Candidatus Scalindua japonica: one gene and its partner. The protein of the gene in region 1 interacts with the protein of each later gene in a pairwise test. Links are inferred from orthologs where the notes say so. Each region holds a gene or a part of one and is shown in the gene's direction. Other genes may lie near its edges.

What was found.
Region 2: the proteins of ruvA (region 1) and ruvC interact in binary tests that used the Escherichia coli proteins (3 or more experiments, as listed by UniProt). The link is inferred for Candidatus Scalindua japonica from one-to-one orthologs.

What each region holds. Positions count from the first base shown.
Region 1 is NZ_BAOS01000004.1:298,451-301,668, forward strand. The notes cover bases 32-2,911. They hold ruvA (Holliday junction branch migration protein RuvA), read left to right. Parts: upstream 32-1,117; coding sequence 1,118-1,705; downstream 1,706-2,911. Other genes in these bases: SCALIN_RS03585 (DNA-directed RNA polymerase subunit alpha C-terminal domain-containing protein), read left to right, coding at 32-933; ruvB (Holliday junction branch migration DNA helicase RuvB), read left to right, coding at 1,756-2,775; SCALIN_RS03600 (epoxyqueuosine reductase QueH), read left to right, coding at 2,779-2,911. Outside these bases: more of SCALIN_RS03585, read left to right, coding at 1-31; more of SCALIN_RS03600, read left to right, coding at 2,912-3,218. UniProt on the Escherichia coli protein: The RuvA-RuvB-RuvC complex processes Holliday junction (HJ) DNA during genetic recombination and DNA repair.
Region 2 is NZ_BAOS01000003.1:151,765-155,086, forward strand. The notes cover bases 172-3,155. They hold ruvC (crossover junction endodeoxyribonuclease RuvC), read left to right. Parts: upstream 172-1,415; coding sequence 1,416-1,895; downstream 1,896-3,155. Other genes in these bases: SCALIN_RS02090 (SO_0444 family Cu/Zn efflux transporter), read left to right, coding at 330-1,415; argB (acetylglutamate kinase), read left to right, coding at 1,990-2,991. Outside these bases: SCALIN_RS02085 (ZIP family metal transporter), read left to right, coding at 1-131; SCALIN_RS02105 (aspartate aminotransferase family protein), read left to right, coding at 3,163-3,322.

The sequences.
Region 1 (3,218 bases):
ATAGCGGAAACACAAAGACTTTCAGGTGACAATCAAGGTGCAATAAAATTAATACAGAAATTATCTAAGGGGCATGATGATGAAGCGGGTCTTCACTACCAGTGGGCACACTGTCTTGATAACCTTGGAGAGTATGAGGAAGCATTAACACACTACAATCGAGCGCTCGAAATTAATCCGGAACACCCTAACTCGTTGTTTCGGCTTGCATATTATTATGACCTGAACGGAGATGATGAAAAGGCGCTTGAGTACTACAAAAAGTGTGTTGAGAATGCCCCATTATACACCAATGCCATGATTAACCTTGGCCTGATGTATGAAGACAATGACGATTATGAAAAAGCTGTTTCCTGCTATTACGCAGTTTTGCAATCATATCCAAACCATCAGACTGCAAGACTTTTTCTCAAGGACGCGGAAGCCGGTTTAAACATGCGTTATGACGATGATAAGGTCAAGAAACAAGACCAGGAAACCGAAGTATTAAATATTCCAATTTCTGATTTTGAACTCTCTGTCAGAAGCAAAAACTGCCTGGAACGCATGAATATAATAACACTTGCAGATTTAACAAAAGTTACTGAGTACGAGCTCTTATCGTATAAAAATTTTGGAGAAACTTCCTTAACGGAAATTAAAAATATACTTAACCAGAAAGGTTTACGTCTTGGGCAAGCTGTTGAATCTGAAATATTTATTGATACCGATGTAGAAACAGGTATACATGATAACAATTTACTAAAATCAATAGCGGAAATAGAACTTTCCGATGATTGCAGGAAAACCATTGAAGAAATGGGTATCGAGACAATAAGCGATTTGGTAGCAAAAACAGAAACAGAACTTTTAGAACAAGATAGTTTTACGCAAGCATATGTTGATGAAATAAATAACCAACTTGATAAGCTTGGATTACAACTTCATAACTGACAAAACATTAGCTAATTTATTGATGTTATTTAAAACTATATTACCTGTTTGACAAATCTCATAAACATGTAATAAACATCGTCAGTTATCTCACCCACTATTTTGATTAAATTCATAAATTTTCCACTTTTTCCAGTAAGTATAAAACAGCAGGTAAAATGTTCTCAGTTTAGGTATTAAATAAATGTTTGACTTTATTAAAGGTAATTTAGTACACAAGGCGCCTACAACTGCGATAATCGAAACTAATGGTATTGGATACAAAATACACATACCGTTATCGACCTTTGAGAAAATATCTAATAGTGAGAGTGCGAAATTATACACAAAACTCTCTATCAGAGATGACGAATTAAAAATATATGGTTTTGTTTCATTAGAGGAGAGAGACTTGTTTAATTTACTTCTTTCAGTGAATGGAGTAGGCCCAAACATGGCACTTACAATACTGTCGAGTAGCTCGATTACTCAATTTGAGAAGTATGTTGTAAGTAATGATCCAAAGTCATTACAACGTATTAAGGGGATAGGCAAAAAAACCGCTGAGAGAATAATATTAGAATTGAAGGAAACGATAAAATGTGTTTCTCCTGATATAAAATCTTCTAAAGATACAGAGAAAATGGCAATTATTTCAGATGCTGTCATGGCTATGGTTTCACTTGGTTACGCAAAATCTGAAGCAGAAAAGGCAGTGAACAAGGCCTCAGACAACCTGGACGTTACCGTTGGGGTTGAAGCGCTTATAAAAGAAGCTCTAAGTCGTGTGTGATTTATAACTGGTTATAGTCCTAACTAACAAGATATCATGGTGTATTAAATATGTCTGACAATAATGTCCTTTCCGGCGAAAATGTTGCTGATGACGAAAACCTTGATATTGAGCTACGACCAAAAAAGTTCAGTGATTTCATTGGTCAGGAATCAATTAAGAAAAGCCTGCACGTTTATATTCAGGCATCTAAAAAAAGGGGAGATGTTCTCGACCATATTCTATTTTCAGGATCACAAGGTTTGGGAAAGACAACTCTTTCACAAATTATTGCTAGTGAAATAGACGTTGATCTCAAATCGACATCAGGGCCGGTCCTTGATAAACCAGGTGATTTAGCCGGTATTTTAACTAACTTACAACTGGGAGATATCTTATTTATTGATGAAATCCACAGGTTAAACAAAACTACAGAAGAGTATCTTTATTCGGCGATGGAGGATTATTCCATAGATATTTTAATAGATCAGGGCCCGAGCGCGAGATCAGTAAAGATCACCCTTCCGCGTTTTACACTTGTTGGGGCAACTACACGTGAAGGGCTTTTAACACCATCTTTTCGTGCCAGGTTCGGTGTACTGGAAAGACTTGATTTCTATCCATGGGAAGAGCTGAAAGAGATTGCCTTTAAATCAGCGAAAAAGCTGAAAATAGAAATTAATGATAAAGGCGCAGAAATGATTGCAAAAAGCTCCAGAGGAACTCCAAGAATTGTAAACAGGTTTATAAGACGAATCAGAGATGTCGCGCAGGTGGAAGGCAGCAATGTAATTACTGAAAGTATTACAAAACTGGGCTTTGACATGTTGGGTGTAGATAAAGATGGCTTTGGTGACTTAGACAGGAAAATACTGAGCGCTATTATACAGCACGGTGGAGGACCGGTTGGATTAAAAACAATAGCAGTTTCCGTAAATGAACAGGAAGATACAATAGAAGAAGTTTATGAACCTTTTTTAATCCAGAAAGGCTATTTAAGCAAAACACCACGAGGTAGAATAGTAACACAGCGAGCTTATGAGTATATGGGACATAAAACCATAGCCGGAGAACAAAGGACCCTTTTTTAACTAATGACCAATCTTTTGCTACATATTTGCTGTGCAGGTTGTCTCTGCGCGCCTCTCGATGAATTAAGGAGCGAGGGAATCAATGTTCACGGTTATTTTTATAATCCCAATATTCATCCATTATTGGAATTCAGGAAGAGGCTCAAAGCGGTGCACATTTTTCAGGAAAGTGACCCTATAGAGATAGACTATTGTGAAGAGTATGGGCTGAGGGAATATCTTAGTAATGTTGATTATGAAGGTGACAATAGATGTGAAGATTGCTATAGCCTGAGGCTCAGCACAACTGCGCGCCATGCTAAAGAGAAAGGATTTGATGCTTTCTGCTCAACGTTGCTTTTCAGTAAACAGCAGGATCACGAGAAAATACGAGAGATGGGAAAGCAGATAGGAGAGCAAACAGGAATACCTTTTGAATATAGAGATTATCGACATTTATGTGA
Region 2 (3,322 bases), on another replicon or contig:
GGACTTTTTTATATATTGCCAGCAGCGATCTTCTGCCATTCGTCCACCAGCATCATCCCAGAAAATTTTATAATTTGTATAGCCTGGCATTAGGTGTGTCACTGATGTGGATAGGGAAATATTTCCTTTAGACCCTGATTTCACGGATGAACACGAATTAATTTTGATGTAATACGTGTAATTGTCGAAACCGGTTGGTGTGTCGGCAGATTTCAGGTAACATTGCTGACTATGCTTGCAAGGCTGTTAATAGAATCAACACGCTTCAGCGAACAGGCAATCCTATTTTGACCAGGCATTGGTAACTATCGATTGAGGTTACGAAAAAAATGGAGCTAATTAAATTGTTTTTGTACGGTATTTGGGATATTTTCTTACTCCTGGCGCCATTGATGTTAATAGGCTTGCTGATTGCGGGGATACTTCATGTTTTAATTCCAAGACGATTGATTCAGCGTCTCATGGGTGGTAAAGGATTTATAAGTGTCATTACATCAGCGGCTCTGGGCATTCCACTTCCGATTTGCAGTTGTGGTGTTGTTCCTATCGCCGTAGAGTTGAACCGTAAAGGGGCCAGTAAACCATCAACAATGTCGTTTCTGATAACCACCCCTGAATCAGGGAGTGATTCAATTCTGATAACATGGGGGTTATTAGGTCCTTTTATGGCAATTGCCCGGCCAATCGCAAGCCTCTTTTCCGCCTTACTGGCAGGTATTTTTGCAATTTGCCTGCTCAGGGATAATGACGAGAATGATAGGGGAAAACAAGAAGATGCTGGAAAGGATACAGGCTGCAATGATAATTGCCAGATTGATAATGAATTGAATGATGTGGGAATATCATATTTTATTAAACGGATATGGAGTTATGCATTTAAAGAGATGGCGGATGAGATTGTTTTTTCACTGTTAGTTGGGCTTTTGCTGGCAGGTTTGATTATAGTAGCTTTTCCAGATAACCTTGCTATATATGGTCTGGGAAAAGGTATAATACCAATGTTGGTTATGCTGGCGGCAAGTGTTCCTCTGTACATGTGCGCGTCTGCCAGCACTCCTATTGCAGCTGCTCTTATAGTAAAAGGTATAAGCCCTGGAGCTGCCATGGTTTTTCTTTTAGCAGGTCCTGCGACTAATGCGGCTACAGTTATTATGCTGACCAGACAATTTGGGGGTAAATTCGTTCGGATTTATCTTGTATGCATTGTAACAGGGGCTCTGATATCCGGTTATGTTTTCGACTATATATTAGCCCTTTCAGGGGTAGACATTGTACCAACTATCAGCCTGGGCAGCCATTCCGTCATTGGTGTTTTCCAGTGGGTGTCTGCATTACTGCTTATTGCTCTTATGGTCTGGCGTTTTTGGAATGGCGCTGCCAGAACTGGTCTAAAAGATTTCAGGATTTCAGGATAAATGCGTGTATTAGGGATAGATCCGGGTACCTTGGTGACCGGTTTTGGGATTGTTGATGATATGAGAGGAAAGTTAACTTCGGTGGACTATGGTACTATTGAGGGAAGACGAAAGGACACTTTTCCAGACAGGCTTAAAATAATGTTCGATGGACTAAGTAAAGCCATTGAGGATTACAAACCGGAACATATTGCATTGGAGAGTGCGTTTTATGGAAAAAGTGTTAAAGCTGCTATTAAAATCGGTGAAGCCAGGGGTGTTGCAATTTTGTGCGCAGCAGCAGCGGGCATTCCTTTGTTTGAGTATGCTCCTACTGAGGTGAAGAGGGCGGTTGTTGGTACAGGTAATGCCCAGAAGGTGCAGGTAGGTAAAATGGTGAAACTCCTTTTGTCTTTAACCGAGTTGCCTGCCAGGTATGACGCGACGGATGCGCTGGCAATAGCCATATGCCATTGCCATAGAATGAAATTGCCGATTTAGTCTTGACAGAGATGTACTAAAAGTTATAATTCGAAGTTTGGATATTTTTTTGAGATTGTTGTAATTTGTTGTAAATTAAGCTATTAAGGGAAATATGTATCGGGCTGTAGCAGAAAATAAAGTAATTAACGGTGAAACCCATAGCCTTTTGTATGAGGATGATTTGTCCTCTGATTTTGGCTTCAAAACATCTACGATTAGAGACACGAAAGGTACTTCGATGGAAGAAGCAATTCGCAAATCCAGAGTCCTGATAGAGGCACTACCTTATATACAGTCTTTTAAAGATAAGATTGTAGTTGTAAAATTTGGCGGTAGTGCAATGGTAAACAAGGATACGTTTCAAAGTGTCCTTCAGGATATGGTTTTTATGAAGTCTATAGGCATGAAACCGATAATAGTACACGGCGGCGGTCCATTCATAAGTAGTGAAATGATAAAAAGAGGTAAAAAACCTCTTTTTATAAATGGATACCGTGTTACTGATAAAGAGACATTGGAAATTGCTATTGATGTGCTTACCAATCAGATAGGTAAATTAATAATAAATCATATAGATGAAATGGGAGCAAAAGGTGTATGTGTATGGAAAGAAAATAAAAGCCCGATCAAAGCCAGAAAGTTTGTCTATAATGATGATAAGTCAGAGACTGAAAATCTTGGTTATGTTGGCGAACTTACAGAGATAGAATGTGAGAGCTTTATTGAATTATGTGAAGGCGATCAAATACCAATAGTGCCTCCAATTGCCAAAGGTGCTAATGGGGAAGATTATAATGTAAATGCGGATATTGTGGCATCATTTGTAGCCGGTTCTTTAAAGGCTGAAAAACTGGTTTTTATTTCCAATACTCATGGGATTTCAACTGACCCGTCAAATCCGGAGTCGTTCACGTCTACATTACATGAAGATGAAGTGAATGAATTGATAAAGAGTGGAGTAATAAGTGGTGGAATGCTCCCGAAAGCTAATGCCTGTATTTCTGCCATGAGGGATGGCGTGAGTAAAGCACACATTATTGACGGCCATATACCCCATTCACTATTACTTGAAATTTTTACTGACAAAGGTGTTGGAACGCAGATTATTGTTTAACATACACAAATGCATTACCATGTGAAAATTTATGGTAGTGTATTTTCGGGTATTTTTAAGAGTTGGTCTTTTTTGATATTCACCCACTTCAGAAAGAGTGTACAATTATTAAGGCATTCCATTTTTCTATTTCCTCTCATCGAAGGAGATCTACATAAAGGAATCTAAATTATGAATAAAAGTGAAATACTGGCAAACTATGATAATTACGTAATTCCAAATTACTCTCGACATCCTTTTGTAATCGCAAGGGGTGATGGGGTGCATCTTTGGGATACTGACGGTAAGCGATACCTGGACCTCTTTTCCGGATGGGCAGTAAGTTCCTTGG